2 regions of the Methylophilus flavus genome follow, and region 2 is predicted to be linked to the other one. Evidence: riboswitches for the same ligand, from Rfam matches in the RefSeq annotation. Region 2 holds a riboswitch; the other holds the start of a gene.
The links. A riboswitch is a leader RNA that binds a small molecule or an ion and turns the genes downstream of it on or off. The one in region 2 is predicted to bind thiamine pyrophosphate.

Region 1: linked by a shared signal. The riboswitch ahead of ACFQ2T_RS00435 (TonB-dependent receptor) and the one ahead of thiC (phosphomethylpyrimidine synthase ThiC) in region 2 are both predicted to bind thiamine pyrophosphate.

The regions. Positions count from the first base shown of each region.
Region 1 covers NZ_JBHTLN010000001.1:83,967-90,231, forward strand. Annotated here, with positions in the region: gene hpnE (hydroxysqualene dehydroxylase HpnE) at 1-840, opposite strand, end outside; gene hpnD (presqualene diphosphate synthase HpnD) at 849-1,685, opposite strand; gene hpnC (squalene synthase HpnC) at 1,682-2,551, opposite strand; gene ACFQ2T_RS00415 (S-methyl-5'-thioinosine phosphorylase) at 2,627-3,382, shown strand; gene def (peptide deformylase) at 3,414-3,947, shown strand; tRNA gene ACFQ2T_RS00425 (tRNA-Ser) at 3,972-4,061, shown strand; gene ACFQ2T_RS00430 (cupin domain-containing protein) at 4,138-4,413, shown strand; TPP riboswitch at 4,606-4,709, shown strand; gene ACFQ2T_RS00435 (TonB-dependent receptor) at 4,806-6,265, shown strand, end outside.
Region 2 covers NZ_JBHTLN010000001.1:1,792,840-1,799,104, forward strand. Annotated here, with positions in the region: gene ACFQ2T_RS08785 (hypothetical protein) at 1-974, opposite strand, end outside; gene ACFQ2T_RS08790 (hypothetical protein) at 1,085-1,933, opposite strand; gene thiC (phosphomethylpyrimidine synthase ThiC) at 2,124-4,049, opposite strand; TPP riboswitch at 4,078-4,187, opposite strand; gene ACFQ2T_RS08800 (hypothetical protein) at 4,339-4,746, shown strand; gene ACFQ2T_RS08805 (MHYT domain-containing protein) at 4,952-5,227, shown strand; gene ACFQ2T_RS08810 (PAS domain S-box protein) at 5,187-6,265, shown strand, end outside.

The sequences.
Region 1 (6,265 bases), 1.7 Mb from region 2:
GTCGCAAGCCACGGTTTTCAATTGATGCGGGCCTACAGCCAGAATCACATCATCGAATAACTGTGTGCCTTCTGAAGTTTCCAGCACGCAATGTGAGTGTTCGTTTTTGACTGAAATCACAGGTGTGCGCAGTGATATCTTGCCACCTGAGAGGGTGATTTTCTCTAGCAAAGGCTCAATCAAGCTATTGGATAAATCCGACTTCAGGATCAGAAAGTCACTGTCTGAACGCTTTTGTTGGAAGCTGTCACGCAATACATTCAGAAATATTAGCGCACTGGCAATCTGGATAGGGGTATTCAATGCGGCCAGGCACAAAGGCTCCCATAAGGTCTGGATTGCCGTTTCTGTTTGCCGGCCTTGCTGTAATAGATTTTCAACCGTGGTATCTTGCCCCAGGGTAAATGCAGATTTTTTTAACCGCAACATCCAGCAGATGGCTTGCCATTTATCGTTAGCAGTCAATCCACGCGCGGTGAGCAATCCCCACAATAAATGCAGGGGAGCAGGTAACCAGCTGGGTGTGACAAGAGACATGCGATCCGCGCCATGATGCATATGCAACGCCAGCGGCAAGCGGGTAAAGAGATGCTTGGGATTCAGGCCAGCTTCGCCTAATAATGAGAGTGTGGCCTGATAAGCGCCTATACATAAATGCTGGCCATTATCCAACATGGTTTCAACATGCGGGACGCCACGCGCACGGCCACCGGCTTGCGGGGCAGCTTCAAATAACGATACCTGGTGTCCTGAGCTCAGCAAGGTGTGTGCGGCAGCCAGCCCGGCCAGCCCGGCACCGACAACCGCGATATTACGGGGTGGAGGCGTATGGTTAAGCATTCAGTGCATCAGCGGCGTTTAAACCATACACCCAGTGCCAGTTTCAATTTCCTGAAAGGCGGCAACATGACTTTGTGGTTGAGCACCAGATTAGGGTCTTGCTTGATTTCCCGCAGTAATGCGCGGTAAATGGCTGCCATCATCAGGCCAGGTAGCTGGGTTTTGATATCAGCTTCTGGCAACTGGTTGATGGCTTTGTCATAAAACATTTCTGCACGCTCAATCTGTCTGAGTAATAAAGCCTGTGTCTGTGCAGATACTTGGCTTTGCAGTAACTGCTGTTCAGTCACGCCTGCTTTTTCCAGTTCATCAATCGGGATATAAATCCTGCCGCGGCGCGCGTCTTCGCCAATATCGCGAATGATATTGGTTAGCTGGAAAGCCATCCCCAGGTCATGCGCATAGCCCAGGGTAGATTTATCACTGTAGCCGAAAATCTGCGCCGAGAGCAGGCCGACGACGCTGGCGACGCGGTAGCAATATAATGCCAGTTGCTCAAAATCGGCATAGCGGTTGTACTGCGTATCCATTTGCATGCCATCGATAATTTCTATGAAATGCGCTTCTTGCAAGCCAAATTCTTCCACCACTGGCTTCAATGCCTTGGTGACCGGGTGTTGCGGCACTTCATGAAACAGGCGATGAATCTCCTGTTTCCACCATTGCAGCTTGGTTTGTGCGATCTGGTAGTCGGTACATTCATCAACGACATCATCGACTTCACGGCAAAACGCATACAGTGCCGTCATGGCTTCGCGTTTGTGTTTGGGTAAAAACAAAAAACTCAGGGTAAAGCTGGAGCCGCTTTGTTTGGTTTTCTGCTGGCAGTATTGTTGCGGGGTCATTGTTTAAAGAGGGCTTTCAGCAAAATAATCGGCCAATCAAAAGCATTTAATGTCGGACGGTGGTGGTAAATATCGCCACGACAACGTTTTAATTTATAAATAATCCGTTCACCACCCGCGACTATCATGCGCAGTTCGAATCCGATACGGCCAGTCAAACGTCGGCTAAGCGGCTTACCTGCAAGCAGTAATTGCTCGGCACGGGCGACATTGTACAAAAAGAATGCCTGCCAGGTGCTATCCAGTCGCTGATTACGTAAATCCATTTCTGTCATGCCTGCCACCTGCATTTCGTCCTGACACAAGTATATGCGCCCGGTCTGGCCATGCTTTTGCAGATCGATGGCAATGTCCTGGTAAAAATTGATCAGTTGCAAAGCGGTGCAAATCTGGTCTGACCATTGCCGGTTTTGCGCTGTATCAGCACCATATAATTGCAGCATCAACCTGCCCACCGGGTTGGCTGAGCGACGGCAATAATCCAGTAACTCTTCAAAATTGGCGTAGCGGGTTTTAACGACATCCTGCTTAAAGGCACTGATTAAATCCAGCAGGGATTGCACTTCAAGCTTGTGTGTTCTAACCACTTGTTGCAGCGTTTTAAACTGCAGGCGTTCAGCCTGAATATAGGCCTGGATCAGTAATAACTCATCTTCATAAGATTGTAGTGCCTGCAAACGCTCGGTTTCACCGGCATCACCTTCATCGGCAATGTCATCCGCTTCTCGCGCAAACTGGTAAATCACACTAACCGCATAGCGTAAATGTGCGGGGAGCAACAATGAGGCTACCGGGAAATTCTCATAATGTGTATGCGCCAGCGGCACGCTGGCCGGTGCTGTCACTGGCTTGGAAAAGGCTTGCATGGCTTAAGTATGCCATAAATCCGTGATACGCTTATACCTTGGATATAACCAGCGTTAATAGAGAGAGATCATAGGATGTTAGGCATTATTGGGGGCACCGGGCTGACAGAGCTCACCAATCTGAATATTTCAAAACGCCTGATTGTACGTACACCGTATGGCAAACCTTCGCAACCTTTGGTCTTTGGTGAAATCAATGGCAAAGAAGTGGTGTTTCTCGCGCGTCACGGCGGCGGGCATACCATTCCACCACATGCAGTAAATTACCGCGCTAATATATGGGCGTTGCATTCGGTGGGTGTGAGAGACTTGCTGGCAGTAGCGACAGTAGGGGGTATTTCACAACACCTTATTCCTGGCGATATCGTTTTGCCTAACCAGATTCTGGATTACACCTATGGCCGGGATAACACCTACCACGACGGTGTGGAGTTGCCGGTAAGGCACATTGATTTCACCCAGCCGTATTCACAAGCCATGCGTGAGCGCTGCCAGAAAGCAGCTCTGGATGCCGGCTGTGGATTGGTGGAAGGGGGCGTTTATGCCTGCGTACAAGGGCCGCGACTGGAAACCGCTGCTGAAATTAACCGCTATGAGCGCGATGGCGCAACCGTTGTGGGTATGACCGGTATGCCGGAAGCGGTACTGGCACGCGAACTGGGTGTTTCCTATGCGGCACTTTGCCCGGTAGCTAATTTTGCAGCCGGTCGCGGCGATAGCGCGCAAGCCATTCATTTTGAGCAGGTGATGCCTTTGTTGCAGCAAACCATGGAAAAAGTGAAGTGTGTGATTGCGCAATATTTGTCTGACCACAACTGCGCAACCGTGTGATCGGTTTTTTGAAATCTAATGGAGCCTGATCATGGCTATTAAACCAGTGCTCAGAATGGGCGACCCGGTGTTGTATCAAGTGGCTGAAAAAGTCATCGAGTTTGATACGCCAGACTTGCATGCATTGATACAAGACATGCATGACACCATGACTGATATGAATGGGGCCGGGATTGCCGCGCCCCAAATTGGCGTGAGTTTGCAGGTAGTCATGTTCGGTGTCGGCAAAAATCCGCGTTACCCGGATGCTGAGGAAGTGCCATTCACTATCCTGATCAATCCTGAGCTCATACCTGTTGGAAACGAAGAGGAAGATGGCTGGGAAGGGTGCTTGTCGGTACCCGGGATGCGAGGTGTTGTTCCAAGGTTTCAGCATTTACGTTATAAAGGTTTTGACCCGCAAGGTAATGTGATAGATCGCACGGTAAGCGGTTTCCATGCAAGGGTAGTGCAGCACGAGTGTGACCATCTTTTTGGCATACTTTACCCGATGCGTATCCGCGATCTTACAAAATTTGGCTTTAATGATGTACTTTTTCCTGGAATAACGCTTCCAGATGACTGATTGTTTGCTATAATTCTGCCTTCCGGAAGAGTGGCAGAGCGGTTTAATGCTACAGTCTTGAAAACTGTCGAGGGTTCACGCCCTCCGTGAGTTCGAATCTCACCTCTTCCGCCAGTTACCAAGATGCCGCATGATTGCGGCATTTCTATTTAAAGTTTTATAGTCACTTTAATTTATTAAGGAATTTGTCATGACTCAAATCATCATCGACCACAATCCATCTGAAGAAAAATTGAAAGATCTGGGCGTAAAAAGCTGGAATACCTGGGATTGCGCACCTTCAAAATTCCCATTGGACTTCACAATGACTGAAAAAGCCTATGTGTTGGAAGGCGAATTCAAAGTGACTCCACAAGGTGGCGACACAGTAACGATCAAGGCTGGCGACTATGTTGAGTTTCCAAAAGGCCTGAAATCCCAGTGGGAAGTCGTTAAACAATTGAAAAAACACTACAAACACTTCTAATCAGAAGTTGTAGCAAATATTCAATAAAAAAACCCTGCATTGCAGGGTTTTTTGTTTTTTAGCCTTCAATATGACTTGAGACTGGCTCGAATCATTAAACTTTGCAAAATGACAACGGATTTAGACGCAAACCAGCATCAATCTCTAGTCAAGTGACTGATATCAAACTACAATCTTACCCTGATTGAAAAATCAACCGCCTTGGGGTGGCTAACGCCTGAGATCTCGCGCAAGCGAGGAACCCAATGAACCTGACCCAGATAATGCTGGCGTAGGGACAGGCAGAGCATCTACAACGCAAAAGTTTTTGGTTTGTTGTCCCTCAACAAACCTACTCACGTCATTGTCACTCTTCACCTGTCCTTTTTATGTATTTTATAGAAAGGATTATCTTGAAACCGATTTCAAAACCATTGTCCCTGATTGGGATTTTGCTGACTACACAAGCGTTTGCTGCAGAAGAAGAGGAAGCAGTAAAACTGCCTGATGTCGTGGTAAGTGCAGATTTCCGCCCCAGCACTGCAGAGAAAACAGCGGTCAGCCTCACCGAGATTGACAAAGAAACCATAGAGTCACGTGGCGCTCAGCATCTGGAAGAAGTCCTGGGCCTGGCCCCGAATGTGAATTTGTCCAGTGGTGCTTCGCGCGGCCAGTTTTTTCAAATTCGTGGCATGGGTGCAACTAGCCAATTCAGTGCGCCTCTCAATCCATCTGTTGGCCTGGTGATTGACGGAGTGGATTTTAGCCGTACAGGTGGTGCGGCCACTTTGTTTGATATTGATTCGATTGAAATCTTGCGTGGTCCGCAAGGGACGAAATTCGGCACCAATGGTTTGGCCGGGACCATCAATATGCGCAGCAAAGAGCCTACTAAAGAGTTTTCCCTGCGGGCTGAATCCGGCCTGGCGGAATATAACACGCGCAATTTTGGTGTTGCGGTAGGTGGCACATTGGTTGAAGACAAGTTATTAGGCCGCGCCTCCATTTACAGCCACAAGTCGGATGGCTATATGAATAATGATTTTTTGAATCGCGACAATACCCAAAACCAGGATGAACTCACTTTCCGCGGCAAATTAAGGTTATTGGCCTCTGACGATTTTACGGTGGATTTAGGCTACACCCATTTGAATATTGATAATGGCTACGATGCTTTTACATTCGATAACAGTCGCAACAGTTTGTCTGACCACCCCGGGCAAGATAAACAGCTCACCAACGCGTTTGCGCTAAACACCAACTGGCAGGTTTCTGATGCAGTGATTGTTCAATCAACGGCCACTTACCTGAAGAGTGATATTGTCTATAGCTATGATGCCGACTGGGGTTATGTTGGACAGTTCGACCCTGCGTTAGGCCCATATATCGGATTTGAACGTTTTGATCGTCATCGTGAAAACTACTCTTTAGAGTTGCGGGCATTGTCGGATAAGGCTGGTCGTATTTTTAACGATACTACCGATTGGACAGTCGGCCTGTTTTTTCTGGACCAGGATGAAGCCTTTAAGCAAAACTCCGATTTCGGCATCTTTGGCGCAACGCTAAGAAATGGCGATTACAACACGCAAAATACCTCGATTTATAGTCAGCTTGATACACATTTAACCGATAAACTGACGCTGATTACCGGTGGGCGTATAGAGTATTTTAAAGCAAGATACAGTGATTCAAATGCCTTAAATATTGGTCAGGATGAAGGTCTGTTTGGTGGAAAGGTCGGCTTGAATTATCAAGTAAATCAGGATCATTTTATTTACAGCACATTATCACGCGGCTATAAATCAGGCGGTGTGAATAATAATGCTGCACTGCCAGTAAACCGATTGGGATTTGATTCTGAATACAATGTAAC
Region 2 (6,265 bases):
ACCACCACAAAGTTTTGCCCGGTACACATGATACGCGTGGTGCTCCAGGGGTCCTGCCTGGCTTCATCCCAATAGCGGTCGTAACAATTATATTTTTCGAATTCCTGCAAGAAATGCTCGGTAAACGGCAGGGTTTCGGAATGCCACGGCTGGCAAACCAGGCCCAGGCGGATCAGATCACCCCGGCTCAGCTGGCTCACATCGTCAAATGACAGGTAAGCCATCAATGGCATGCGCTGGTATTCAATCTCGCGATACCGTAACGCGCCCTCCTGGCCAGAATAATGCGGCACCAGCGGATGCAACAGCGCCAGCCAATGCAGGGAAACGCAAGGCACATGGTTCTCTTTGACATAGGCGAGGTAGCGCGCCTTGTCTTCATAATCAGACCGCGCCATGACCTTGCCCTGATAATCCAGCCATTCAATAGACTGGGCGCAATGTCCGCCTTCGCCTGTATCATCCCAGTAATTTGGGTAAGTACGCCCCAGGCGATACATGACCTCCATCGCAGATTTTAGCGGCAAATCCGTACCGGTCACCTCGAACGCCAGCATGGCGACATCGATATCAAAAAAGAAATACAGTTCAACATGCAAAACATGCAAGAGGATAGGCTGCGGCTCATCGTGCAGGGTAATACGTACCTGGCGGATATCGGTGCGGGTAAAGATATGAATGGGCGACTCACCATAGCCGCCTGATTCACGGCCATGTTTGCCTTCGCCATATAAAAAACGCTGCGCAAATGGCAGAAAGGTGACGAACTCCTGATAGCGCGCCTCACTGAGATGAGGTGAAGACTGCAAAAACTCGTCTTTTATCTCCAGCCATGGCGAATCGGGACTGGCACTCAGCGTATTCCAGGGACAATGCACCGTATCCAGGCTGTGGTCGTCCCTCATCAATTGTATCGGCCACAACAGGGTTTGCCGAAAATCTCTTACGATGCTGCTTTGCAGGTTATCCGCCATGAGTTGCCTTTCACCGTTTTAAGAGTGCTCACTATAGCGTGCCACCACGCGGCAGGATTACTGGATAAACACGGAAAAAACCTGCCAAATAGTCAAGCCGGGTATGCGATTCATTCACACTGGCGGTAGAGGCTCATCATGGCTACGCCGGTATTGACCAATTCATATACCAGCATGCCTGCACCTGCGAACACCACCAGCAACCCTGTCGCAAGTATCATTTTTCCGGTAGAGAGTGCGTGGCTTTTGAGATAGAGGAACCAGACACGTCCGCACCAGATCAGCAACACCAGCATAGCCAGCCCTTGCAGACCGGTGGCCAATTGATACAAAGGCCGGTCTGTTGCCCGTTCATAGGTGACCTGCAACGCAGCCAGTTGCGTTTTGAACAGGCTGGCAAGTTGGTGATCAGCATTGACTTCTCCTGTGTGCGCATCAGTGCTACACAGCACTCCCTGCTCAATCAATGGCCTCAGCTTTTCCATGCCTTTTTCCATGGCTATCCATGCCTTGGCCGTCACAGGATCTGCCATGCTGATATTCGTCAGCGAAGCCGCAAATATCTGTATCACCAATATCAGGCCACACGCCGCACATATGAGCCCGAAAAAGCGCTGGAAACCACTTTGAACACCCGTAATTTTGACAGCCAGGTACGCAAGTGTGGCCAGGCCTAGCAATTCAAATAACAATCGGATCGCTGCGAAGGCATGTGCGGCCAAGCCTTTTTCATCGCCGACCAGCTGCACCGGGTTGGTGACTTCCGGAAAAACCACGGCCAGGACCACTGCAATCGCGAAAGACAGAAATAAAAAAGTGATGGACTGTTCAAGCCTGGCCTTAGGATTGTCAGCGGCGACATGATCCCTGACCAACGCTGAAGGATTAGTCATCATGTGAGTGAAATTACTCAGATAGCCAGGTAATTCTTTCACAACGTTTTCCAGCGTTGGCTGCATGGCGCCCCCTTCATTATTGTTTGCTTACCTTAACATTTGTTTTGTATATCCAGGCCAGCGAACTGCCATCCATCAACGGCAATCAATAAAAATTTGCCTGAAAACCACATTTGCCATAAAACAAGCCGGCATCACTGCCGGCTTTCTCAAAAGGTTGCCTGTCGCTGGCATTGGCCAGTTATCAATGAAGTCACACCTTCTGGTAAACCTCGCTGCCTTTTTTCACAAACTCAATCGCTTTTTCCTGCATGCCTTTTTGCAGGGCAGCTTGCTCGTCGACGCCAAGCTTATCGGCATAGTCACGCACATCCTGCGTGATCTTCATCGAGCAGAAATGCGGGCCGCACATGGAACAGAAGTGCGCCTGTTTGGCACCTTCCTGTGGCAGGGTCTCGTCGTGGAATTCCTTGGCTTTTTCCGGATCCAGGCCAAGGTTGAACTGGTCTTCCCAACGGAATTCGAAACGGGCTTTGGACAAGGCGTTATCACGGATCTGCGCACCCGGATGTCCTTTTGCCAGGTCAGCCGCATGCGCTGCAATCTTGTACGTGATGATGCCTACGCGCACGTCTTCCTTGTCCGGCAGGCCCAGGTGCTCTTTAGGTGTCACGTAGCACAGCATGGCACAGCCATACCAGCCTATCATCGCTGCGCCGATCCCGGAAGTGATATGGTCATAACCAGGTGCGATATCGGTGGTTAATGGGCCCAATGTATAGAACGGGGCTTCGCCACAATGCTCCAGTTGCAGATCCATGTTTTCCTTGATCAGGTGCATAGGCACATGGCCGGGGCCTTCGATCATGCATTGAACGTCGTGTTTCCAGGCGATCTGTGTCAGCTCGCCCAGGGTTTTCAGCTCGGCAAATTGCGCTTCATCGTTGGCATCATAGATAGAACCAGGACGCAGGCCATCGCCCAGCGAGAACGACACATCGTACTGCTTCATGATCTGGCAGATATCTTCAAAATGCTCGTAAAGAAACGATTCTTTATGATGCGCCAGGCACCATTTCGCCATGATGGAACCGCCGCGTGACACGATACCTGTCATACGTTTGGCCGTCATCGGGATATACGCCAGGCGCACACCGGCATGGATAGTGAAGTAATCCACGCCCTGCTCTGCCTGCTCGATCAAGGTGTCGCGGAAAATCTCCCAGGTCAGGTCTTCGGCCTTGCCATTCACTTTTTCCAGCGCCTGGTAAATAGGTACGGTACCAATAGGCACCGGTGAATTACGGATAATCCATTCGCGCGTTTCGTGGATGTTTTTACCGGTAGACAGATCCATGACTGTATCGCCACCCCAACGGGTGCCCCACACCATTTTTTCTACTTCTTCAGAGATTGATGAGCCCAGTGCAGAGTTACCGATATTGGCGTTGATCTTGACCAGGAAATTACGGCCTATGATCATGGGCTCGATTTCCGGGTGGTTGATGTTGGCAGGGATAATCGCACGACCACGAGCCACTTCGTCACGCACGAATTCCGGTGTAATCACTTTGGGAATGCTGGCGCCATAGTTCTGGCCTGCATGCTGGGTTTGCAGCAATTCGCTCATATTCTCCCGCCGCTGGTTTTCGCGGATGGCAATAAATTCCATCTCCGGCGTGATGATGCCCTGGCGTGCGTAATGCATCTGGCTGACATTCATACCAGCTTTGGCACGTAGCGGTTTGCGATGCAGGTTGAAGCGCATTTGCGACAGTTCCGGATCCACCAGGCGCTGGTGACCAAATTCCGACGTCGGGCCATCCAGTTGTTCTACATCGCCACGTTCCATGATCCATTGCGCACGCAACGCAGGTAAGCCGTTACGGATGTCAATTTCGACATTGGGGTCGGTATAAGGGCCGGAGGTATCATAAACCACCACAGGCGGGTTAGTGTCGCCACCGAAACTGGAAGGCGTATTGCTCAGCGAGATTTCACGGAATGGCACCTGGATATCAGAGCGTGAACCTTGAACGTAGATTTTGCGCGACTTGGCAAATGGTTTGGTGGTGGCTTCGTCAACTTTGGCATCCGCGTTGACGAATTTTACGTTTTTGGATTGAGAAACCTGGGATTGCGGAGTCTGGGACTGAAGATTTTTGTCTATGGCATTCATTGAGCATCCTTAAAAGAAATAGACGTAAGGATGCTGTGATTTGCATTCCCTACGGCGGTATCAACCGCGTCAGGTTCGAAGGGTAACTCTCACTGTAAATCTTAAAAATTAAGGATTTACAGACCCCTAGCAAGGAACGGATTGTGCGGGAAATCGCCGAATAACGCAAGTAATCATACTTTTGCTAATGTCCCATCTTGACAAACAGACAGGTCTGTCTACAATCACACTTCCCGACACAATAAAAATACGGGACACCCTTTTAAATCAGAGCTCAGGAGAGAAAAAAATGGACGTCTTATTGATAGGTGCAGTGGCCTGTACCACTGCTTTAATTTTATCTGCATGGTTAATGACATTTGCCCGCTGGTTCCCGATTCAGGGTATCGATGGCGGATTTCTGGTCGATTATAAAACCATGATCCGAGCCCACGTGGATTACGCCTTGATGGCGCTTTTCCAGCTGGGATTCTTTGCTGCATCCAAAACCGCTGGCATTGAATTACATCATTTTGCCTGTGTCTGCGTGGCTATCGGCGGCTTTACCAACCCGACTATTTTCACCATTGCGGCCTTTGACACCGACTTCTGGAGCAAAATGAAATGGAAGGTATTTTCTGCCATCAGTTTCGTGCTGACCACCATCGGCTTTATGACGATTTGCTACCAGCTGATTTGCCATGTGCTGTGTCATTAATCCCCAAAGAAACCGTTACAACCATAAAAACCCTGCATCTGCAGGGTTTTTTGCTTCTCTGGCACCTGAAAATCACTATTCATTCCGATCAACTAAACGGTGAAATAGCCTTTAAAAACAGCATTGTTCTCAATATTATTTATTGTATGCACCAGATAAAATAACGCTCGCAAGATCAACATTTTTTATTGAAGGCAATCACCGCATGGATTGGTACAGTATTTTCTTTTTCAGGGAAGGGTCACCCACCGCCCTACTCTATGGTACCTATAATCCATGGTTAGTCATCTTGTCTGCGCTGGTAGCCATATGCACCTCGGTGCTGGCGCTACAGCTAACCCGCCTGTCACAAAAGCAAACTTCGCTGGTGTCACAGAAGTTTTCAATTATCGCCAGCTCAATCTCCCTGGGGGCAGGCATTTGGGGCAGGCATTTGGGCCATGCACTTTATAGGCATGCTGGCCTACGAAATCTGTACTAAAGTCACTTACAACCCTGAAGTCACCATGATCTCGATGATGCCCGGCATACTGGCATCTTATTATGCGCTCAACCTGATGACGGAGAACCAGCTTGATTACGGCAAGCTGATTAAAGGTGGACTCTCGGTCGGCACAGGCATTGGCGCCATGCACTACACCGGGATGCTGGCGATGAAAATGGAGCCAGTGCTCAAATTCGACCTGTTATGGGTATTGATTTCAGTAGTGGTGGTGGTCTGCTTGGCCACGCTCTCATTATGGACCGGCATTTTCCTCAACCAGAAAGGCAAGCTGCCAGCCAAGGTGAGTATCGTGCTGGGCGGCGTGCTGATGGGCAGCGCCATCACTGCCATGCATTACACCGGCATGGCCTCTGCACGCTTTATCGGGCAAGCACAACCCGGCTTCAATCCTGAAGATAACCAATCCATCTCGCTGGCACTTGGTATCACGCTGGTCACTATACTGATAGGCATCATTGCGGCTGCAATTAATGTGCTGATCAGTTACCGGCAAGCGCTAGCAAGCATCCAAGTCAGTGAAACGCGCTTATCAACAATCTTAAACACAGCAGTGGATGGCATTGTCACCATCAACACTTCCGGCCAGATCATTTCCTGCAACGAAGCGGTAGAGAAGCTCTTTGGCTGGCGCAAAGACGAGATGGAAGGCAAGAATATTTCAATGCTGATGCCGGAGCCGGACCGTTCCAACCATCTGTATTACCTTAAAAATTACCAGGCAGGCGGCCAGGCACAAATTCTTGGCGAAGGCCGCGATCTGGAAGCCATGAAGAAAGATGGCACGCAGTTTCCCATCCGCCTGGCGATTGGTGAAGTCAAGCTTCCAGGGGAAAAACTGTTCGTCGGCTTTATCACTGACCTCACGCAGCGTAAAGCCATTGAAAAAGCCATTCGCGAAAAAGATCAGCAGATTCGTTCGATGATGAACAATATTCCGGGCGTGACGTTTCGCTGTAATCTGGACGAAAGCTGGAGTATGCGCTTAATCAGCGATGCGGTCGTAGAGATGACTGG